DNA from 2 places in the Microbacterium pygmaeum genome. Region 1 is predicted to be linked to the other one. Evidence: predicted binding sites of a transcription regulator. Region 1 holds the regulator's gene; the other holds the start of a gene.
What was found. Region 1 encodes HspR, which represses chaperone genes until heat shock. Its sites were predicted from a motif close to AAGTTGAGTCNNNNNGACTCAACTT; they were not measured.
Positions count from the first base shown of each region.

Region 2: a site for HspR is predicted at 4,258-4,282, ahead of BLT19_RS09105 (ATP-dependent Clp protease ATP-binding subunit). Genes of this name have one in related genera too.

Region 1 covers NZ_LT629692.1:616,495-628,236, forward strand. Annotated here, with positions in the region: gene dnaK (molecular chaperone DnaK) at 1-1,009, shown strand, start outside; gene BLT19_RS02840 (nucleotide exchange factor GrpE) at 1,019-1,606, shown strand; gene BLT19_RS02845 (DnaJ C-terminal domain-containing protein) at 1,621-2,613, shown strand; gene BLT19_RS02850 (heat shock protein transcriptional repressor HspR) at 2,616-3,083, shown strand; gene BLT19_RS02855 (potassium channel family protein) at 3,109-3,882, shown strand; gene BLT19_RS02860 (AI-2E family transporter) at 3,879-4,955, shown strand; gene BLT19_RS02865 (LLM class F420-dependent oxidoreductase) at 4,959-5,801, opposite strand; gene BLT19_RS02870 (SHOCT domain-containing protein) at 5,910-6,239, opposite strand; gene BLT19_RS02875 (DUF6325 family protein) at 6,263-6,682, opposite strand; gene BLT19_RS02880 (hypothetical protein) at 6,693-6,902, opposite strand; gene BLT19_RS02885 (LuxR C-terminal-related transcriptional regulator) at 7,038-9,605, shown strand; gene BLT19_RS02890 (hypothetical protein) at 9,674-10,297, opposite strand; gene BLT19_RS02895 (glycosyltransferase) at 10,435-11,682, shown strand; gene BLT19_RS02900 (glycosyltransferase) at 11,687-11,742, shown strand, end outside.
Region 2 covers NZ_LT629692.1:1,929,725-1,941,466, forward strand. Annotated here, with positions in the region: gene nrdE (class 1b ribonucleoside-diphosphate reductase subunit alpha) at 1-1,691, shown strand, start outside; gene nrdF (class 1b ribonucleoside-diphosphate reductase subunit beta) at 1,729-2,706, shown strand; gene BLT19_RS09095 (alpha/beta fold hydrolase) at 2,959-3,789, shown strand; gene BLT19_RS09100 (UBP-type zinc finger domain-containing protein) at 3,794-4,147, opposite strand; gene BLT19_RS09105 (ATP-dependent Clp protease ATP-binding subunit) at 4,305-6,872, shown strand; gene BLT19_RS09110 (EI24 domain-containing protein) at 6,906-7,649, opposite strand; gene BLT19_RS09115 (DUF3817 domain-containing protein) at 7,722-8,186, shown strand; gene BLT19_RS09120 (GNAT family N-acetyltransferase) at 8,205-8,576, opposite strand; gene BLT19_RS09125 (DUF6510 family protein) at 8,687-8,965, opposite strand; gene BLT19_RS09130 (FAD-binding oxidoreductase) at 8,967-9,665, opposite strand; gene BLT19_RS09135 (molybdopterin-dependent oxidoreductase) at 9,701-10,291, opposite strand; gene BLT19_RS18120 (hypothetical protein) at 10,472-10,603, shown strand; gene BLT19_RS09145 (epimerase) at 10,613-11,614, shown strand; gene BLT19_RS09150 (DoxX family protein) at 11,583-11,742, shown strand, end outside.

The DNA of each region.
Region 1 (11,742 bases):
CACCAAGAAGCCGTTCGAGGACGTCATCCGCGAAGCCGGCATCAAGGTCAGCGACATCGACCACGTCGTGCTCGTGGGTGGTTCCACCCGCATGCCCGCCGTCGCCGAGCTGGTCAAGCAGGAGGCCGGCAAGGAGGCCAATAAGGGCGTCAACCCGGATGAGGTCGTCGCCGTCGGCGCCGCCCTCCAGGCCGGCGTCCTCAAGGGCGAGCGCAAGGACGTGCTCCTGATCGACGTCACCCCCCTGAGCCTCGGCATCGAGACCAAGGGCGGCATCATGACGAAGCTCATCGAGCGCAACACCGCCATCCCCACCAAGCGCAGCGAGACCTTCACGACCGCCGACGACAACCAGCCGTCGGTCGCGATCCAGGTCTTCCAGGGCGAGCGCGACTTCACGCGCGACAACAAGCCGCTCGGCACCTTCGAGCTCACCGGCATCGCCCCGGCTCCCCGCGGCATCCCGCAGGTGGAGGTCACCTTCGACATCGACGCGAACGGCATCGTGAACGTCTCCGCGAAGGACAAGGGCACCGGCAAGGAGCAGTCGATGACCATCACCGGCGGCTCGTCGCTGCCCAAGGAGGACATCGAGCGCATGGTCCGTGAGGCCGAGGAGAACGCGGCCGAGGACAAGAAGCGCCGTGAGTCCGCCGAGGTGCGCAACCAGGCCGAGACGCTCGCGTACTCGATCGACAAGCTCATCAAGGAGAACGACGACAAGCTCCCCGAGGACGTCAAGACCTCGGTCCAGGCCGACGTCGACGCGCTCAAGACGGCGCTGGCCGGCGAGGACGACGACGCGGTCAAGACCGCGTTCGACGCGCTCAACGCCAGCCAGGGCAAGCTCGGCGAGGCCATCTACGCCTCGTCGCAGGCTGCCGGCGACGCTCCGACGGGCGCGGGGACCGATCCCGACGCGACCGACCCGGGCAACGGACAGGCGCCGAACCCCGAAGAGGACGTCATCGACGCCGAGGTCGTCGACGACGAAGACGACAAGAAGTAGGACAGACACATGTCGAAGAAGGACCACGACGAGCCGTACGGCTACGACGGGCCCGACGCACCGGAGCCGGCGGAGGAATCCGCCGGCTCCGGCGCGGCCGCCGACGCGCTGACGGTCGATGACATCCTGGGTTCGCCCCAGAACGCCGACGCCGCGGCCGAAGACGCCGTGCTTGCCGACCTCGAGTCGACGCTGCTGCTGGACCTCAAGCGCCTGCAGGCGGAGTACGCCAACTACCGCCGCCGCACCGAGGACCAGCGCGAGCGCGAGATCGAGCGCGCCAAGGGCGAGGCCGCCAAGGGCCTGGTTCCCGTGCTCGACGACCTCGACCGCGCCGAGAAGCACGGCGACCTCGAAGACGGCACGCCGTTTTCGGCGATCGCCGTCAAGGTGCGCGCCGTCGCCGAGAAGCTCGGGGTCACCTCCTACGGATCCGCCGGCGAGGTGTTCGATCCGCAGCAGCACGAGGCGATCTTCCAGGCGCCCACACCCGGCGTCACCGAGCCGACGATCCTCGAGGTCGTCGAAGTCGGCTACCGCCTGGGATCCGTCGAACTGCGGCCCGCGAAGGTCGTCGTCGCCGTGCCGGCCGACTAGCCAGAGGAGCACGTATGGCCAGCCAGGACTGGTTCGACAAGGATTTCTACAAAGTCCTCGGTGTCAGCAAGGACATCCCGGACGCGGATCTGAAGAAGACCTACCGCAAGCTCGCTCGGAAGTACCACCCCGACTCCAACCAGGGTGACACCGCCGCCGAGGCGAAGTTCAAGGAGATCAGCGAGGCCTACTCGGTGCTCTCGGACACCGAGCAGCGCAAGGAGTACGACCAGATCCGCGCCATGGGCGCCGGTGGCGCGCGCTTCACGGCGCCCGGTCAGAGCTCGGGCGGCTTCGAGGACGTCTTCAGCGCCTTCGGGCAGGGCCGCGGTGGTCGCCAGCAGACCCCGCAGGACTTCGAAGACATCTTCAGCATGTTCAACCAGCAGCAGGGCGGCTTCGGCTCCGGCCGGTTCGGGCAGTCCACCGGCGGCTTCCGCGGCTACGGGGGTCCGCAGCGCGGCGCCGACGTGACCGCGCGGACGACGATCGACTTCATCACTGCGACAAAGGGCGAGACGATCACCCTGCAGGGCGAGGACGGCAATCCGTTCAAGGTGAAGATCCCGGCGGGCGTCTCGGACGGGCAGAAGATCCGGCTGCGAGGCCGCGGCCGACCGTCTCCGGACGGCGGCGAGTCGGGCGACATCGTCGTGCAGGTCGCCGTGCGCAAGCACCCGGTCTTCGTCCGAGACGGACTCAACCTGCGCGTCACGGTGCCTGTCACCTTCACAGAGGCCGCGCTGGGCGCCACCATCGAGGTGCCGACGCTCGGCGGCGACCCGGTCAAGCTCCGCGTCGCCCCCGGCACCCCGTCGGGCCGCGTGCTCCGGGTGAAAGGCCGCGGCGTCGAGACGTCCAAGGGTACCGGTGATCTCCTCGCGGAGGTCCAGGTCGCTGTTCCGTCCCATCTGGACGAGGAGGCCCGCGAGGCCCTCGAGCGGTTCCACGAGCTGGAGCCGAAGGAGAATCCGCGCGCCGACCTGATGTCGAAGGCGCGCGGCTGATCATGCCGGACGACGAGATCGATGAGGATGCCCCGATCTTCGCGATCGCGGTGGCGGCCGAGCTGACCGGGATGCACCCGCAGACGCTGCGGCAGTACGACCGGCTCGGCCTCGTCGTGCCGGCGCGCACGCAGGGCGGATCCCGCAGGTACTCGACGCGTCACGTCGAGCAGCTGAGGGAGGTCGCGCGCCTGTCTGCCGACGGGATGAGCCTTCCCGCGATCGCGCGGATCATCGAACTCGAGGACCGCCTGCGAGAGCTGCACGTCCGCGTCCGCGACCTGGAGACGCGGATGCGCACCGAGCTCGAGAGCCGGCCGGGCGCCCGGGTCTTCGCCGCGGGTGCGACCGGATCGGTCGTGACGCTGCGCTCGGGCAGGCGGGTGCGCCGCTCCACCGACATCGTCGTGTGGCGGCCGCGTCAGCAGCTGGAATCGGGCGAGAAGGACAGCGGGTCGGAAAGAGACTGACCGGATCGCGTTCTAGAGTGCAGACGTGAGCACTCCGAACCCCGCACCCGAGCCCGACCCGGCTCGAGGCGAGACGGCGCGCAGCGAGCGCTGGCGGCAGGCGACGTACTGGCCGCTGGCCGTCGCCGCCGGTGTGTTCCTGATCACCTACACCGCCCATGTGATCGGCGACGTGCGGGGCGTCTGGGCCACCGTCACCTCGCTGACGATCGCGATCATCTGGGTGATGTTCATCGTCGACTATCTGGTGCGCTTCGCCCTGTCGCATCCGCGCGGCCTGTGGTTCCGCACGCACAAGGCCGACCTGGTCACCGCGGTCATCCCCGCCCTGCGCCCGGTGCGCCTGCTCGACGCGTTCACGCGACTGGCCTCCTTCACGAAGACGGCGGGCAACAGCATCCGGGCACGCCTGCTCATCTACGGCGTCGGGTCGGCGCTGCTGCTCATCTGGTACGTCGCGCTGCTGGAACTGCAGTTCGAGCGCCACGCGCCGGGCGCCGACATCGACTCGTTCGGGGACGCCGTCTGGTGGGCGTTCTGCACCGTCACCACGGTCGGCTACGGCGACTTCGTCCCGGTGACGATCCCCGGTCGCGTCGCCGCGGTCGCCCTCATGGTCGGCGGCGTCGTCCTGGTCGGTCTGGTCGTCGCGACGATCTCGTCGTGGGTCGTGGAACGCGCCTCGCGCGGCCACGACGACGCGCAGCCGGCGAGCCGGGCCGACATCCAGCGACTGACCGCCGCCCTGCGTACGGCCGAAGAGCGCGTGGAAGCCGAACGCAAGGCGGCGGGGGCGTGAAGAAGCCGCCCGCACCTCCCGTTCCGTCCGCCGCACCTGCCCTCTCGCCGACGCTGCGCGTCCTGATCGGGCTCGCCGCCGCAGTGATCGCGCTGGCTGGGCTCTCACTCGGCCGGGAGCTGGTGGGCCCGCTGGCGCTCGCCGCGGTGATCGTGATCATCTGTCATCCGGTGCGGCATCCGCTCGAGCGGCGCGGCTGGCCGCGGTGGCTCGCCACGACGACCGTGATCGTCGTCGCGTACCTGATCCTCGGCTTCCTTGCACTCCTGCTGTTCTTCGCCGGCACGCAGTTCGTCCGTCTCGTCGCCGACTATGCGGACGAGCTGCAGGGGACCGCGCAGGCCGTGGTGGCATGGCTCGGGTCGGTCGGTCTGGACGACCAGGCGGCGGATGCCGCGGCATCCGTCCTCCAGCCCTCCACGATCGCCGGCTTCGCCGCTTCCCTCGGCGGCACCGTGCTGACTGTGCTCACCGCCTTCTTCTTCGTGCTCGCCTACGTGATCTTCATGGCGGCGGACGGGTCGCGCTACGCGCGCGCCGAGTCGTCCTTCGGCGCGGCGGCGCGCACGTCGATCCGACGGGTCCAGAGCTTCAACACCGGCGTCCGCCGCTACTACATCGTCAACGCGAGCTTCGGCGCAGTCGTGGCGATCATCGACGGACTCGCGCTCTGGGCGCTCGGCGTTCCCGCGCCCGCGGTGTGGGCGATCCTGGCCTTCGTGACCAACTTCATCCCCAACATCGGCTTCGTGATCGGCCTCATCCCGCCGGCCCTGCTGGCCCTGGTGGTCGGCGGGTGGCCGCTCATGCTGGCCGTCATCGCGATCTACTGCGTGGTCAACGTCACGCTGCAGGTGCTCGTACAGCCCAAGTTCGTCAGCGACGCCGTGAGCCTGAGCCTCACGCTGAGCTTCTTCTCGGTGATCTTCTGGACGTTCATCATCGGACCCCTGGGCGCGATCCTGTCCATTCCACTGACGCTCCTGGTGCGCGCGCTCGTGCTCGAGGGCGATCCCGACGCGCGGTGGCTGCGCTGGCTGTCCGGTGACACGGTGTCGGCGCGCGACGGCTGAGCCTCAGGCGGTGCCGTTCGCGCGGTCGCGCCACTGCAGGAGCGGAACGATCTCGGACAGGTCGTAGTCCGGGCCGTCCAGGGCCGGGATCAGCAGGCGCACGCCCTGCGCGTACAGCCGGTCCGGTCCGTCGGGCTCCAGCAGCGGCCCGAAGCGCCGGATGCTGAACCCGCTGGACAGTTCGATCTCTGCGGGATCGCGGTCCTCCTGCGCGCACCAGTCGTGCAGGACGCCGATCTTGCGGGGCAGATCCTCGAGCGTCGCGAACGTGTGCCAGATGTCTGCGTGCTGCGCGACCAGGCGCAGGGTCTTGCGCTCGCCCTGCCCGCCGATGAGGATCGGGATCTTCCGGGTGGGGGCGGGGTTGAGCTCGTCCCAGCGTGCCCGGATCCGGGGCAGGTCGGCCGCCAGCGCGTCCAGTCGGCTCCCCACGGTTCCGAACGGATACCCGTACCCGTCGTAGTCGCGCTCGGCCCAGCCCGATCCGGTGCCGAAGATGAGGCGTCCCGTCCCGGCCGCTCCGGCGCTGATGTGGTCGACGGTACGGGCCATGTCGGCCTGCAGGTCCGGGTTGCGGTACGAGTTGCAGTTCACGAGCGGGCCGAACTCGACCCGTTCGGTGATCTCGGCCATCGCCGCCAGCACCGTCCACGCCTCGAAATGCGGCGCGTCCAGCGGCTCACTGAGCGGGTAGAAGTGGTCCCAGTTGAAGATCGCGTCGACGCCGAGATCCTCTGCGCGCAGGACGGCGTCCCGCAGCTGCGGAAACGTCGCATGCTGTGGTGCCAGCTGCACGCCGATGCGGACGGGACGGGATGCTGCGGGGTGGGCGATCTGCTCGGTCACCCGGACAACGCTAGCGTTCGGCGAGAGACGACCACCCCGAGCCCGCCGTTTGACCCGATCGGCCCCCTCCCCGAGCCGGGAGGGGGCCGATCGGGTCAAGTACCGGGCTCAGCCGAGCAGCTTGGCCTTTGCGGCCGCGAACTCCTCGTCCGACAGGATCCCGGACGCGTGCAGCTGACCGAGCTGGGTCAGCTGCGCCATCAGATCCGGCGGGGCAGCGGCAGGTGCCGCCGGCGCGGTGGGCTGCGCGTTCGCGACGGCCTGTGCGGCCGCAGCATCCATCGCCGCCTGCTGCTGCTGCGCCTCGTACGCCTGCGCCTCCGCAGCCTGGTTGGCCTTGTTCGCCTGGTGCGACGCGACGCCGCCGGCGACCGCGGTTGCGGTACCCGCGACCACGGCGGTGCGTGCGGCCAACCCGAGCAGTCCCGGGCGTCCCATTCTTCGCAACATCTCGATTCCTTTCAGCCGACGTGCTCGGACAAGAACGCATTGACGATCGGGGCGGGGATGCCCTCGCGGGCGAGGACGGCCCCGCCCGCGTCGTAGAGCGCGCCGGCGAACGCCTTGGCCCACAGCAGCTCGACGACCAGGACGGCGGCCGAGCTCCCGGGCGCCACCCCCTCAGCGAGGGCGGCGATGTCGTCCTCACCGGCGAGGCCCGCGAGGTCGAGCGCGGGCACGCCCGCGTCGTCGCTCGTGTCGGAGAGCTCGAGGATGCTGAGCTCCCCGTCGAGCGACCGGGTGACGAAGACGAGGTCGAGCACGTTCACCGTGCCCGATGCGACCAGATCATCCACCGCCTGCAGAATGGCGGGACCGGGGCGGTCGCCGTCGAAGCCGATCGCGTAGAGCTCGATGGGCCCGTAGTCGAATGTGGTCATGTCGTCTCCTTCATCTGTCCAGCGGGTTCACTGAGACGACCTCGATGTTGAGGTCGCGGAACACATCCAGCAGTCCGAGCAGTGCGGGCTGGTCGGGTACCGACCCGACGACGTGCGTGGCCCCCGCGCCGTCGGTCGAGACCGTGAAGCCCTCCAGCGCGGCGATCAGGTCAGGGCCGAGCCGACCCCGGACCACGACCTCCATCACATGCGCTGTCATGCGAGGTCCTCTCCGCTCGGCGCACTGCGTCGTGCCTGATGACATGGTGCAACGGTGGCCTCGAAACCCCGTCACCCTTGTGGGATGATTCCCCTGGCCGGGCGGGGTCAAGCCCGGGGCTGGGAGCCGATGCCTGTGAGCGACACGCGCGTCATCCTTCCGCACGCGGTGGATCGGCCGGTGCTGCGGTCGGCGATCGACGCCGGCATCCGCGCGCCGCTCACGGTCGTGGTCGCTCCCGCCGGCTACGGCAAGAGCGTCCTGCTCACGCAGTGGATGCACTCGCGACCGGACCTGTCGATCGCCTGGCTGGACATCACGGGCGTCGACGTCGACGCCTCGCTCTTCGCAACCCGACTGGTCGAGGCCCTGACAGCGGTGGAGCCCGACATGCCCCACCCTGATGCGCCCGTCACCACCGGCGACGAGCTCGGCGAACCGTTCCTGGAGGCGCTCGCGGCCTCACTCGCCTCGCTCGGCGAGGTCGTGATCGTCTTCGACGACCTCCACCACATCTCCGCCAGCGGCATCGCCGCCGACCTCTGGCGTCTGGCCGACCTGCTGCCGGCGAACGCCCACCTGATCTTCTCGACGCGCACCGACAGCCGCATCGGCCGGAACCGTCATCGGCTGCAGCACGGCCTCGTCGAGCTGCGCCAGGCGCAGCTCGCGTTCAGCGACGAGGAGACGGCGCTGCTGCTCGAGAACATCACCGGCCGCTCGGTGCCGCAGTCGGCGGCCGCGACCGTCGCCCGTCACACGGAGGGATGGGCTGCCGGCGTTCAGCTGAGCGCGCTGACCCTCCGGTTCGAGACCGACGTCGACCGTTTCGCAGACCGACTGGATGAGACCGACCGCCTCATCGTGGACTACCTCAGCGAAGAGGTCCTCGACGCGCAGTCGGCGCAGCGACGCCGGGCGCTCCTGCAGCTGGCCGCCCTCGACGAGGTCTCCGGCGGACTCGCTGAGGCGGTCACCGGCGTGCCCGACGGCGAGCTGTTCCTCGCCGAGCTGCTGAGCGATTCGATGTTCCTGATCCCGGTCACCGATCGACCCGGGCGCTACCGGTTCCATCATCTCTTCCGCGATCTGCTGCGCTATCGCCTGCGCGCATCAGACTCGGGAGAAGAAGCGCGCGTGCTGCTGGCGGCCGCGGACTGGCACCTGCAGTGGGGGGAGTATCCGACCGCGATCGAGTACCTGCTGCGAGCCCGGGAGTGGGAGCGGGTCTTCGCCCTGCTGCTGGCGAGCGGCCGCGATGTCTATGATCAGGTGCGCACGACGACGGTGGCCCGCTGGCTCTCGCTGGTGCCGGGCGACGTCCGGGCGAAGAACCTCGACGCACAGCTGCTCTACGCGATCGTGGCGGGCATGAGCGGGCGCGCGGCACTCGCCCTGGAGATCCTCCGAGGACTGCTGAGCGAGGACCGGATGGATGCCGGCCACCGACAGGTCGCGCTGACCTACCTGGCGGCGGGGGTGCAGTTCCAGCCGCATCCCGAGGTCTCTCTGGAAGCCGGTCGACGTGCCGTTGCGGCGCTCACCGAGCACCCCGAGGCACCCGTGCCGGTCCTGCTCCAGCTCACGCACCGGCCGTTCCTCGAGGCGCTCGCCCTGGTCTCGATCGCGCGAGGCCACTTCCTGGTCGGGGAGCTGGAAGCAGCGCGGAACATCCTGACTCGCACCCTTCACACCGAGGGGGCGACGTATGCCACCTACCGCGTGCATCTGCTGGGCAGTCTGGCACTCGTCGAGGCGTGGAGCGGGCGTCTGCAGATCGCCCTCGAACTCTCCGCCGAGGCGCTCGAACTCGCGCGCGAGCACGCGCTGCTCACGCATCCCGCCCCCGCCGACGCGTACCTCGCCCGTGCGGTCGCCTCGATCCAGCGCGGCGAGCCGGAGGCCGGCGCGATCGCCCTGCACGAGGGTGGCGTGCGCGCAGCCGCGAACCAGCGCACGCAGCTGATGTGGGTGGCGCACCTGGCCGGCACGATGATCGATCCGGATCGATCCGATCCGGCGAACTTCGAGCCGTCATCCGCCCCTCCGCCGCTCGTCCGCCGCGCGCAACTGGCGCTCGAGTGGCGAGCGGATCGCCTGCGGGGCGAGCCCCGCATGCAGCTGAGCGAACCCCTGACGGAATGGTCGACACTCGCCTTCGAGCAGGTGGCGGCACTGCTCGCACGCGGCGAGGCGCGGCGGGCTCGCGAGTACCTGACCGCGGTGCGCTTCACCCTCGACCCGCTGAGTCCGGTCGCGAAGATCGAGCGAGGGATCGCGCTGGCCTGGCTGGGCCTGGCCGAGGGCCGCACGAGCGAGGTGCGTGCGCAGCTCGAGTCGGCGCTTCAGGTCGCAGAGAAGGAGCGGCTGCTTCTCGTGGTCACCTCCGCCGGTCCGGTCCTCGCCGAGCTCATGGCGATGCTGCCTGCCCCGCAGTCCGCCTTCCGGCGGCTCGTCCAGGAGCGCCTCGGAGTGACGCGCGATGCGGAGGCGGTGCAGCTGGCCGAGCCGCTGACCGCACGCGAGCTGGAGATCCTCGCCCTGCTGCCGACACGTCTGACCAACACCGAACTGGCGGCACGGTACTTCGTGTCGGTGAACACGATCAAGACCCACGTCGGGCACATCTACCGCAAGCTCGACGTGACGGGGCGAGATGCCGCGGTGGCGCGTGCGCGCGAACTCGGCCTCGTGACGGTCTGAGTCCGGGCGGCGGTCAGCCGGCGCGGCCGGCCCGCATCAGCCGGCGCAGCCGGCGCGGCCGGCCCGCATCAGCCGGCGGGGTCGATGCGCAGCACGGTCGGCGATTCGCCCAGCTGGAGGTCGTCGACGACGCGGAGGCTCCGCGCGAGCTGGTCGACGGCCTCGATCGCGATGCCGAAGCGCTCTCGGTCGCTGCACACGGCGGTGACCGTGACGAAGTGCGAGCCGGTGTCCCACGTGTAGGTGGCGAACGGGGGAGTCCGCGTGTCTGCGGGCAGTGGCATCTCGAGCTTCTCGCCGACCCCCAGATACGTGCCGCGGAAGGTCTCGGTGTCGTCGTACTCCATCGGCATCGACGCCCTCGCCGCACGCAGCTGCGCCGTCGCCTCCTGGACCTGCGCCATGACGACGACCAGCTCGGGATCGGCCTTCCACACCCACACGAGCACACGTCCCGCTGCCCGCTTCATCAGGAACGGCGTGGCCTGACTCATGGCCCAGGCCGCGAAGCCGTTCCGAGACGGCTTTGCGGCCGGCCCGTCGTCTGAGCCCGCTTCGAGGCCCATCGCCCGATTGGCCTGGTTCAGCAGCATCCGGATCGCGGCCTTGCGATGGCGCCGCCCGCCGAATCCGAGCGAGTCGGTGATCGCAACCCAGCGCGTGGGATCGGCATCGGCCTGCAGTCGGGGCATTCCTCCAGCGTACGAGGCGAGACGACGCGCCCGCTGGGAGGGTCCCCAGGGCCTCGGAGGGTGCTCGGGTACAGTTGAGGACGCAGCACCGACCTCGTGCGACCCCACCCGCCGCAGAGACAGGCAATCAGCATCCCGTGACCTCCCCCGCCACGCCCGATGACCTCGGTTCCGGTTCGGCCGTCGCTCCCGACGCGGCCGCCCAGCCGTCGCAGAAGCGACCGCTCACGGTGCTCATCGGCGCAGACACCTTCGCACCGCACGTCAACGGAGCCGCGCGCTTCGCCGAGCGGCTCGCCGCCGGACTCGTCGCCCGCGGCCACCACGTGCACGTCATGGCGCCCAGCGCGACCCGCGGCAAGCACGGGGTGATCACCGAGGTCATCGAGGACGAGCCGATGACGGTCCATCGCATCCCGTCGCACCGCTACCTGCCGCACGACTGGCTGACCTTCGTGTTCCCCTGGATGTCGAAGCACTACGCGCGCAAGGCGCTGGATTCGGTCAAGCCCGATGTCGTGCACATCCAGTCCCATATCGTGCTGGGGCGAGGACTCGCGCGGGAGGCGCGCAAGCGCGGCATCCCGATCATCGCCACCAACCACGTGATGGCCGAGAACATCCTCGACTTCACCACGCTGCCGCCCGCGCTGAACCAGGTTTTCGTGAACCTCGCGTGGGCCGATGCGAAGCGGACCTTCGATATGACGCAGGCGGTCACCACACCGACGCGCAAGGCGGCGGACTTCCTCGAATCGACGATCGACATCCACGGCGTCATCCCGATCAGCTGTGGCATCGATGCCACCAACTACACCCCCGACCTCACGCCGCGCGCCGGGAATCGCGTGCTGTTCGTCGGCCGGCTGACCACCGAGAAGCACATCGACGTGCTGTTGAAGGCGATGCAGAAGCTGGATGCCTCGCTCGAGGCCACCCTCGACATCGTCGGCGACGGCGACCAGCGCCGGGCCCTCGAGAAGCTCGCTCACGATCTGGGTCTGGATTCGCGCGTGACCTTCCACGGACGCACCGACGAGTCGGAGCTGCGCTCGCTGCTGACCAGGGCGAGCGTGTTCGCGATCGCCTCGATCGCCGAGCTGCAGTCGATCGCGACCATGGAGGCGATGGCCTCGGGCCTGCCCATCGTCGCCGCGAACGCCGTCGCGCTGCCCCACCTCGTGCAGGACGGCGAGAACGGCTACCTGTTCGAGCCGGGCAACGTCGACGAACTCGCCGCGCGGCTGACCGACGTGCTCACCGCCGCACCCGACGACCGCCTGCGGATGCAGCAGGCGTCGCTGAAGGGTGTCGAGGTCCACGACATCAACCGCACGCTGGACACCTTCGAGGCGCTCTACCGCGGCGAACCGATCGGCACGTAGCGCCGTGCACGTCGTGATGTTCGGCGACCAGCACGTCGAATCGCTGGGCGGGGCGCAGGT
Region 2 (11,742 bases), 1.3 Mb from region 1:
ACGAGATCATCTCCGGCCGCTTCCAGCCGGCCACGCCCACCTTCCTCAACTCGGGCAAGGCCCAGCGCGGCGAGCTCGTCTCGTGCTTCCTGCTGCGCATCGAGGACAACATGGAGTCGATCTCGCGCGGCATCAACTCCTCCCTGCAGCTGTCCAAGCGCGGCGGTGGCGTCGCGCTCCTGCTCTCCAACATCCGCGAGGCCGGTGCGCCGATCAAGCAGATCGAGAACCAGTCCAGCGGGATCATCCCGGTCATGAAGCTCCTCGAAGACAGCTTCAGCTACGCGAACCAGCTGGGTGCGCGCCAGGGAGCGGGTGCGGTATACCTCAACGCGCATCACCCGGACATCATGCGATTCCTCGACACCAAGCGCGAGAACGCCGACGAGAAGATCCGCATCAAGACGCTCTCCCTCGGTGTGGTCGTCCCCGACATCACGTTCGAGCTCGCCAAGAACGGCGAGGACATGTACCTGTTCTCGCCGTACGACGTCGAGAAGGTCTACGGCGTCCCGTTCGGCGACATCTCCGTGACCGAGAAGTACCGCGAGATGGTCGATGACGCGCGCATCAAGAAGACCAAGATCAACGCCCGCGAGTTCTTCCAGACCCTCGCCGAGATCCAGTTCGAGTCGGGCTACCCCTACATCATGTTCGAGGACACGGTGAACGCGGCGAACCCCATCAAGGGCCGCATCAACATGTCGAACCTGTGCAGCGAGATCCTGCAGGTGAACACGCCGACCACGTACAACGAGGACCTCTCCTACGACCAGATCGGCAAGGACATCTCCTGCAACCTCGGTTCGATGAACATCGCGCTGTCGATGGATGCGGATGACCTCGGCAAGACGGTGGAGACGGCGATCCGTGCACTGAGCGCCGTGAGCGAGCAGAGCCACATCACCTCGGTGCGCTCGATCGAGGACGGCAACGACCGCTCGCACGCGATCGGCCTGGGGCAGATGAACCTGCACGGCTACCTCGCCCGCGAGCATGTCTTCTACGGCTCAGAAGAGGGCCTGGACTTCACGAACATCTACTTCTACACGGTGCTGTTCCACGCGCTGCGCGCCTCGAACAACCTCGCGATCGAGAAGGGCCACGCCTTCGACGGGTTCGAGGACTCCACCTACGCGAGCGGCGCGTTCTTCGACAAGTACATCGACCGCGCCTGGGTCCCCGAGACCGAGAAGGTGAAGGAGCTCTTCGCCGGCAAGCACATCCCGACGCAGGCGGACTGGTCGGCGCTTCGCGCCACCATCCAGGAGCACGGCATCTACAACCAGAACCTGCAGGCGGTGCCCCCGACCGGCTCGATCTCCTACATCAACAACTCGACGAGCTCGATCCACCCGATCGCCTCGAAGATCGAGATCCGCAAGGAAGGCAAGCTCGGTCGCGTCTACTACCCGGCCGCGTTCATGACGAACGAAAACCTGGAGTACTACCAGGACGCGTACGAGATCGGCTACGAGAAGGTCATCGACACGTACGCCGCGGCCACGCAGCACGTGGATCAGGGCCTGTCGCTGACGCTGTTCTTCAAGGACACCGCCACCACGCGCGACATCAACAAGGCGCAGATCTACGCATGGCGCAAGGGCATCAAGACGATCTACTACATCCGCCTGCGGCAGATGGCCCTCGAGGGCACCGACATGACCGAGTGCGTCTCGTGCATGCTGTGATCACCCTCCGACAGGCTCAGGGACCGAAAGAGAAGAAATGACCCCCGACAAGCTCAAGCTGCTCACGCAGGTGCAGGCGATCAACTGGAACCGCATCGAGGACGATAAGGACGTCGACGTGTGGAACCGGCTGGTCAACAACTTCTGGCTGCCCGAGAAGATCCCGCTGTCCAACGACATCCAGTCGTGGAACACGCTCACGCCCGAGGAGCAGCTGCTGACGATGCGCGTGTTCACGGGGCTCACGCTGCTCGACACGGTGCAGGCGACCGTCGGAGCCGTCTCACTGATCCCGGATGCGATCACTCCGCACGAGGAGGCCGTCTACACGAACATCGCGTTCATGGAGTCGGTGCACGCCAAGAGCTATTCGTCGATCTTCTCGACGCTCGCCTCGACGAAGGAGATCGACGAGGCGTTCCGCTGGTCCGTGGAGAACCCGAACCTTCAGAAGAAGGCGCAGATCGTCATGGAGTACTACCAGGGCGACAACCCCCTCAAGCGCAAGGTCGCCTCCACGCTGCTGGAGAGCTTCCTGTTCTACTCGGGCTTCTACCTGCCGATGTACTGGTCCTCGCATGCCAAGCTCACGAACACTGCAGACCTCATCCGCCTCATCATCCGCGACGAGGCCGTGCACGGGTACTACATCGGATACAAGTTCCAGAAGGGTCTCGAGCGGGTCAGCCAGGCCGAGCGCGACGACATCAAGGACTACACGTTCTCGCTGCTGTACGAGCTCTACGACAACGAAGTGCAGTACACGCAGGACCTCTACGACGGCGTCGGGCTGACGGAGGACGTCAAGAAGTTCCTGCACTACAACGCCAACAAGGCGCTTATGAACCTGGGGTACGAGGCGATGTTCCCCGAGACGACCACGAACGTGAACCCCGCGATCCTGTCCGCCCTCTCACCGAACGCCGATGAGAACCACGACTTCTTCAGCGGGTCCGGCTCGTCGTACGTCATCGGCAAGGCCGAGGCCACCGAAGACGCGGACTGGGACTTCTAGCGTCCCGACGAATCACCCGTCGGGTGTTTCACGACAGTCTGTCGCGGAGAGCGCCCACACGGTATCGTGGTCATCGGACCGAGATGCTTTGATCCCAGACCCTGATCTGGCGTATCGGCGTCTACCGCGATTGTCTGCGTCGCGGATGCTCCTGGCTGTCCTCGGTTTCCGTCGTTCCCCAGACGGCCCGGGAAGCCGAGGAAGTCAGGCCTCAGGCGTGCATTCCGGACACCGTTCTGACACGGTGGAGGCATGACGGATGACACTCCTGTGACCACGTCCACGTCGACCGGTTACGTCGAGTTCGATGCGCTCCGCCTCTACTACGAAGTGCACGGCGAGGGCGGGACACCGCTCGTCCTCCTGCACGGCGGACTGTTCGACATCGACCAGCAGTTCGGCTCGCTGATCGCCGATCTGTCCGCCGAGCGCCGAGTGGTCGCCATCGATTTCCAGGGCCACGGCCGCACGAACGACATCGACCGCCCGTTCGGTGCGGCAGCCTTCGCCGGCGACGTGCTCGGCGTCCTCGACTTCCTCGGCATCGAGCGGGCTGACGTCTTCGGATTCAGCATCGGGGGAGCGGTCGCCCTCGAACTCGCGATCGAGCACCCGGAACGCGTCCGGCGGCTCATCGTCTCGTCGACGACCTTCGCCGCGTCGGGCATGCGCGGTTCCGAGAACGCAGCGGCCGTCGGCGCGATGACGGTGGACATGATCGCCGGCTCGCCGATGGAGTCGGCCTACCTCGCGAAGTCGCCGCACCCCGACCTCGACCACCTCCAGGGGCTGCTCGACAAGCTCGGCGCGTCCTACGCGGGTGGGTTCCCGGACCGCACGCCGGAGGAGATCACCGGTATCCAGGCGCCGACCCTCATCACGGTCGGCGACGCTGACATGGTCTCGCTGGAGCATGCCGTGGAATTCCTGCGCCTGCGCGGCGGAGACGTCAACGGCGACTTCGACGGCGTGCCCGCCTCGCAGCTGGCCGTGTTCCCCGGCACGTCGCACTTCTTCGGAATCGCCCGGACCGACCTCGTCCGCGACGTCGTCCTCGGCTTCCTCGACGCCCCGGAGTCCTGACCCGCTATCGCGAGAGCAGATCCTCCCAGTCGGCGGGCAGGCGATCCGCCGGTCCGGGGACGGACTGATCGGCGGGATGCGCGTCGGGCGCTGCGAGACGGGGGCCGCGCAGCATCCGCTCCTCGACGAAGTCCCAGTACCAGTCCTCACCGGGTTCGAAGCTCTGCATCAAGCGGTGGCCGGACGCGTGGAAGTGCGCGGTGCCGTGCTTGTTCAGCGAGTCATCGCAGCATCCGACGTGGCCGCAGAGTGCGCAGCGCCGCAGGTGAACCCACCAGCTGCCTGATTCGTCGCACTCGAGGCATCCGTTCCCGCTCGGCGCGGCGGCGGGATCGATGAAGTCGCTCAGCTCGGTCATGCCGCGATGCTATCGGGGCCGGGGCATGCCCGCTCTGCTGTGGGCTGATCGACCTGGGAATACACCTGGGCTGTTCCCGTTGAACTTGATACAGGTTCACTCAACTCCTAACCTTGAGTGACGTGAACTCAAGTTTGATCAGGAGAGATTCAGACACATGCCCGGAGACTTCACCCCCGAAGACGCCGAGAACGGCGCCAGCGCGTTCGACGACTTCCTCGCCCGCTACATCGACGGTGAGCGCGCCCGCGCATCCCGTTCGATCGATCTGACGCGCTTCCTCAGCCGCCGCACGCAGGAGTTCCTGCAGGCGGCCGGCGCGTTCGCGCTGGAGCGCGGCCAGCACGAACTCGATGCACTGCACGTGCTGCGTGTGCTCGTGGCCGAGGCTCCAGCAAAGGACGCGGTCGAGCGCATCGGCGCCGACCCGCAGGCGATCGCCCGCGCCGTCGAGCAGCGCCTGCCCCAGGCATCCGACCCCGCGAACGTGGAGGGCGCCGTCATCACACCGTCGGTCCAGCGCGCGCTGTTCCACGCCTTCCAGGTGGCGCGCTCAGCGGGCTCGACCTACGTCGACCCGGAGCACCTCTTCTTCGCGCTCGTCCTCGGACAGGACGCCCCGGCGGGCCAGATCCTCGCCCAGGCCGGCGTGACCGCCGACGCTCTCGTGCAGGGCGCCCGCGAGACCGTGACGCCGAGCGGAACGCCTTCGACCGAGCAGGGGCAGGATGCCGCGGCATCAGAGACCCCGATGCTCGACCGCTTCGGCACCGACCTGACCGAGCGCGCCCGCAACGGCAGGCTCGACCCGGTCATCGGCCGCGAGGACGAGATCGAGCAGACCGTCGAGATCCTCAGCCGCCGCACGAAGAACAACCCCGTGCTCGTCGGCGAGGCCGGCGTCGGAAAGACCGCGATCGTCGAGGGCCTGGCGCAGGCCATCGTCGCAGGTGCGGTTCCCGAGCAGCTGCGCGACAAGCGCGTCATCGCGCTCGACCTGCCCGCCATGCTGGCCGGCACCCGCTACCGCGGCGACTTCGAAGAACGGCTGACCAAGACGATGGACGAGATCTCGACCCTCTCGGGTGAGCTGATCCTCTTCATCGACGAGGTGCACACCGTCGTCGGCGCCGGTGGCGGCGGAGACGGTGCGATGGACGCCGGCAACATCCTCAAGCCGAGGCTGGCGCGCGGCGAACTGCACCTCGTCGGCGCGACCACGCTCAAGGAGTACCGGGTCATCGAGAAGGATCCGGCCCTCGAGCGGCGGTTCCAGCCGGTTCGGGTGGGAGAGCCGAGCATCGAGGACGCCGTCCTGATCCTGCGGGGCCTCCGCCCCGCCTACGAGGAGCACCACGCCGTGCGCTTCACGGACGACGCCCTCCGCGCCGCCGTCGAGCTCAGCGACCGGTATCTGCCCGACCGCGTCCTGCCCGACAAGGCGATCGACCTGATCGACCAGGCCGGCGCCCGGCTGCGCCTGCAGCTCGGCCTGAAGGTCGACGTGTCGGGATTGATCGCGCGGCTCGCCGAGCTCGAGGCGGACAAGAACGCCGCCGTCTCGGCCGAGCACTACGAGGAGGCATCTCGCATCCGGGATGCGATCGCCGACGTCCAGGGCAAGCTCGAGACGGCGACCGCGTCGGCTCGCGCGACGACCGGAACCGAGGAGGCCGTGGTGGGTGAGCCCGAGATCGCAGCGGTGATCAGTCGGTCCACCGGCATCCCGGTCAAGCGCCTCACCGAATCCGAGCGCGAGCGCCTCGCGACCCTGGAAGACGAACTCCACGGTCGTGTGATCGGCCAGGACGACGCGGTGACGGCGGTCGCCAAGGCCGTGCGCCGCAACCGCACCGGCATGGGCGATGCCCACCGTCCCGTCGGCTCGTTCCTGTTCCTCGGTCCGACCGGTGTCGGCAAGACCGAGCTGGCCAAGGCCCTGGCCTCCAGCCTGTTCGATGACGAGGGTGCCGTAATCCGCTTCGACATGAGCGAGTTCGGCGAGCGGCACACGGTGTCGCGGCTGGTCGGTGCCCCTCCGGGATACGTCGGCTACGACGAGGCCGGACAGCTCACCGAGCGGGTGCGCCGCAACCCGTACTCCATCGTGCTGTTCGATGAGATCGAGAAGGCCCACCCCGACGTGTTCAACCTGCTGCTGCAGGTACTCGACGACGGTCGCCTCACCGACGGTCAGGGCCGGACGGTCGATTTCCGCAACACGGTGATCGTCATGACCTCGAACATCGGCAGCGAGTTACTCGCGTCGCGCTCCGGCGCGATCGGCTTCATCGCCGACGGCGGTGGAGCCACGGGCTTCGGCAGTGAGGACGACCTGCGCGTGCGCGTGATGGGTCGGCTTCGTGAGGCGATGCGTCCGGAGTTCCTGAACCGCATCGACGAGGTCGTCCTGTTCCGCAAGCTCGACAAGCCGCAGCTGCGCGAGATCGTGCGCCTGCTGATCGGCGCGACCGAGCAGCGCCTCTCCCGCCGTGAGGTCTCGCTCGAGCTCACCGACGCGGCCGTGGATTGGCTGGTCGAGCACGGGTACGAGCCCGAGTACGGCGCGCGGCCGCTGCGCCGGGTGATCCAGCGCGAGGTCGACGACCGCATCGCCGAACTGTTCGTGAGCGGGCAGCTCAGCGACGGCGGCGCGGTGCGGGCGGATGCCTCGGCCGGCGCCCTGGTCGTGACCGCGATCTCGGAGCTCGCTGCCGCGGCCTGAACTGAGGGATCTCCGTGCATGCACGGAGATCCCTCAGTCTGTCGGGGCGGAAGCCGGGGCGAGCAGCGATCGTGCGAGAGCCGTGGATCCCGCGACGGCGGCGGGCATCGTCGCGACCGCCCCGAGGGGAACCAGGAAGCAGAGCTGCGTCGCGACGCCGAATCCCAGGACGCGAGCCCGGTGCGCCCGCATCAGGCGGCGGCGTGCGGCATGGTCCAATCCGCGCGCGCTCAGCGCCCGCGAGGAGAGCTCGTCGGCCAGCAGCCACCCAGTGAGCGTGACGCCGACGATGGTGGCGAGCACTCCGCCCACCGCGGGGATCAGGCCGATCAGCGCCGCAAGCAGCGCGATCCCGACGCCGCGAAGGAACAGCCCGATGCCGTCAAGCACCGACCGCCAGAACCCGTAGTCGGCATCCGGCTGCGCGTCACCCAGGTCGCGCTCGACCGATCGCCAGATCCGCTCGTAGAACGGCTCGCCGAGGATCAGCGTCAGCGCGGTGAACGAGACGGCCACCAGCACGAGTGCGGCGCCGACCATCGCCGTGCCGATGGTCACGCGGATCACCGTGGCCCACAGCCCCGGCCAGCCCTCGGCGAACGGCGTGACGGCCACCGTGATCCCAGGCAGCCAGACGGCGAGCGAGATGAGCCCCGCGAGCAGCAGGATCCCGACGATCGCCGCGGGGATGAGCCCCAGCGCCATCAGGCCGGGTCGGCGTCGCCAGTAGCCGAACCCGCCCAGCAGCAGCCCCATCCCTCCGACGAACTCGCGCACGTCAGCCAGCCTAGAGCGGCCGCATAGGCTGGAAGCCTCCGTCCCGCCCGCCGACTCGACTGAGGAGATCCGTTGTTGCGCACGCCCCTGAATCTGTTCCGAGTTCTCGCGATCGCCGAAGTGGTGTCATGGACGCTGCTGATCACGGGACTCGTCGTGCGGGCCACGACGGGCCTCGCCATTGCGGTCACGGTCGGCGGCGGCATCCACGGCTTCGTCTTCCTCGCCTACGGCGCGACGGCCGTCCTGGTGGCGAAGAATCAGCGATGGAGCGCGTGGCCCACGACCGTCGCGGTCGTCAGCGCGGTCATCCCGTATGCGACCATCCCGACCGAACTGTGGCTGCACCGCACCGGACGGCTGGCCGGTGCCTGGCGGATCGAGGAGACCGCCGATCCGCGCGATCGCGCCTGGCACGATCGAGCGATGCGCGTGCTCCTGCGACGACCGTGGCTGCTCGCGGTGCTTCTCGGAGTCGCGGTGGCCGGAGTGTTCACGGTGCTTCTCGTCGTCGGTCCGCCCGGCGGGCGGGACTGAGCGCAGCCGCGATCGGCATCAGTCCCGCTTCGGCAGCTCCTGCAGGGTCCAGCTGTTGCCGTCGGGGTCGTCGAAGGTGACGAACCGGCCCCACGCCTGCTCATCGACGCCGGAAGCCTCTGCGCCCGCCGCGCGCAGCTGGGCCAGTGCCTCATCGGCGTCCGGCACGACGACCTGGATCGTGTTCTGCCGCCCCGGCTCGAGATCTATGCCGAGTCCGGTGCCGAAGGCGATCGAGCAGGCCGAGCCGGGAGGCGTCATCTGCACGAAGCGCAGCCCGTCGAACGGAACCTGGTCGTGATCGGCGTGGAAGCCGATCCGCTCGTAGAACTCCTTGGCACGATCCACGTCCGTCACCGGCACGAGGATGAGCTCGATCTTCCAGTCCATGATGCGTTCCTTCCGCGTTCGGCGGCATTGCTGAGATCCGATTCACACACCCGGATGCCGCCCTCTCCCGCACGATAGTCACCATCGCGGACAGGGAGCGTCCGTGATGGTCAGCGCGACGCGCCGGGTACTTCGAGTGCGCTGATCCCCGGCATCCCGAACCAGATCCGCCCGTCGTCGCCCTCGACGACCGTCGCGAGAACGGCATCGCAGGACGTGCAGCGCGCGACCATTCCCATACCCGACGCGTACACCACCGCCAGCGCCAGCGCCCCGTGCGTGCCGCAGTGCCGGCAGCGTGCGTCGCTGTTCGTCGGATCCCAGCCGAGTGCGTCGCTGAGTGCACCCGCGAGCACGTTCCCGTCAAGTCGAGCTGTTCCTGATGACACCTCACGAACCTCCGAATCTCTCCGTGCGGACATCGCCCGGGTGATGACCTGCCCCGATCAGCCAGCGCGAGACCGCCTCCACGAAGGGCGTCGGTCCGCAGACGAAGACGAGCGGATGGGATGCCGCGGGCACCGTGATCTCGTCGAGGACCGCCTCTGAGAGCCTGCCGGGTGCGACCGGCCATGAAGGCGGCGCGCTGCGCGTGTACACGTAGTCCAGCCGCAGCGCGCTTCCGCCGGCGAGGGCGGTCAGTTCGCTGCGGAAGAAGACGTCATCGGGCGTCCGCACCGAGTACAGCAGTCGAAACGGGGTGTCATCGCCCGCACTTCCGTGCGCGGCGGCCATCGCGTAGAGCGGCACCACCCCGGACCCACCGGCGATCAGCTGCACCGGACGCGGCGGAGTGGAATCTACGGGCGGTGTCCAGATGAAGAACGCGCCGAGCGGGCCGTGGAGCTCGACCTGGTCGCCCACCCTCAGGTCGTGCACGAGGAACGGCGAGACCTCGCCGTCCGGAAGCTCGTCGACGGCGAGGATCACGCGGGTCCCTGAGCCGGAGGACGCGATCGAGTACGACCGCGTCGCCTGGTACCCGTCCGGTGCGGACAGCCGCACATCGAGGTGCGCGCCGGCGTCGTTGCCCGGCCACGTCGGCACGTCGAGTTCGATCCGTCGCGCTGTCGCCGTCTCGGGGCGCACGGACGCGACCGTGGCGACGTGCCACGCGGCCCTGTCTACCAATACCGCTCTTCCTGCCAGGGGTCGCCGTGCAGGTGGTAGCCGTTCTGCTCCCAGAATCCGGGATCATCGCTGGGCATCGTCACCAGCCCCTGGATCCACTTCGCGCTCTTCCAGAAGTACAAGTGCGGGACGAGCAGGCGCGCCGGTCCGCCGTGTTCGGGATCCAGGGGCTCACCGTCCGCCTCGAACGCGATCCAGCTCTTGCCGTCCAGGAGGTCTTCCAGCGGGACGTTCGTCGTGTACCCGCCGTACGAATGCGCCATCACGTAGTCATGGTCGGTCTCGACGGTCGCGAAGATCTTGTCCAGGGAAACTCCGCGCCAGGGCATCTCGAGTTTCGTCCAGTGCGTGACGCAGTGGATGTCCGTCGTGATGTCTTCGATGCCGAGCGCTCGCAGCTCGTCCCAGCTCCAACGGTGCACCCCGTTCTCGGTTCGCACCGAGAACTCCCAGTCGGCGGTGTCGACCTGCGGAGTCGGGCCTGCCGAGAGCACCGGCCAATCGGAGACCAGGGTCTGGCCGGGAGGGAGCCGCGGATCGCGGTCTCCGCGCCTGCCGGAGAAACCTCGTGTGATGAACGACATGGCATCCTTCCGTCGGCTTCACACTAGTGACGCTGGGAGCGGCTTGTCACGGGTCGCGCCCGCCGTCTTCGCCGTGCGGTGCGAAACGGGCGGGCGCTACAGTCCTGCCATGACCGATGGCGCGCCCGCGCTCGCCGCTGCGCTGCGGATGCTGTCGGGGGCGAGAGCCTGCCGGCGGAGGTGCAGCTGCTGCGGTTTCCGGATCAGGAGGCGGTGGATGCGTATCTGAGCGACCCGCGACGCATCGCGATGCTTCCGGAGCGCGACCGCGTCATCGCGCGCACCGAGCTGTTCCCGGTGCGGCTCGGGTAGCGTCGAAGGATGCCCGACGCCGACAAGCCCCGTGCCGTCGTCGCCGGTGGTTCCGGATTCATCGGCGCCGCGCTGACGAAGGCGCTGAGCCAGGACGGCTACCGCGTCGTGCAGATCGGCAGAAGCGGACCCGACGTTCGGTGGGGTGATGCGGCAGCGGTCCGCCGAGCGGTGGACGGCGCGGACATCCTCGTCAACCTGGCCGGCAAGAGCGTGAACTGCCGCTACACCGACGCGAACCGGAACGAGATCCTGCGCTCGCGGGTCGAGACGACCCGGCAGCTGCGCGAAGCGGTGCAGGATGCCGCGGCGCCGCCGCGCGTCTGGATGAATGCGAGCACGGCGACGATCTACCGGTACGCGCTGGACCGGCCGCAGACGGAGTCGACCGGCGAGCTCGGCACCGGGTTCTCGGTCGACGTCGCTCGCGCATGGGAGGCGGAACTTTTCGCCGGCGATCTCCCGGATACCCGTCGGGTCGCACTGCGGATGGCGATCGTGCTGGGTGACGGACCGGCGACGAACGTGCTGGTGCAGCTCGCGCGGATCGGGCTGGGCGGCACGCAGCACGATGGCTGGTGGTTCCCGCATCGTCGCTATCGAGGCATCGGAGCGCACCCCACCGGCGACCGTGTGCCGTGGCACCGGTCCCACGGCCGGCAGAAGTTCAGCTGGATCCACATCGATGACGTCATCGGTGCGATCCGCTTCGTACGGGACGGAGACGTCTCCGGTCCCGTGAATCTCGCGGCCGAACGCACGAGCGACAACCGCTCGCTGATGGCGGCGCTGCGACGCGTCGTCGGCGCGCGCGTGGGGCTTCCGTCGTGGCGCTTCATGCTGGAACCGGCGATGTGGGTCCTGCGGACCGAGCCCGAGCTCGTGGTGAAGAGCCGCTGGGTCCATCCCGAGACCTTGACCTCTGCGGGGTACTCTTTCGAGCACTCCGATCTGGAAGACGCCCTGCGAAAGGTGATCGATGCCGAAGCCGTCGAAACGCACGCCCGCTGAGATCGTGCGCGCGGTGGGGCGTTCCTCGCTCGCCGCCCTGCTGGCTGTCGCGGGTGCCTCGCATCTGACGTGGGGCAGGCGTGGCTATCGGATCGTCGTGCCCGACTGGGCGACGAAGGCGACCACGT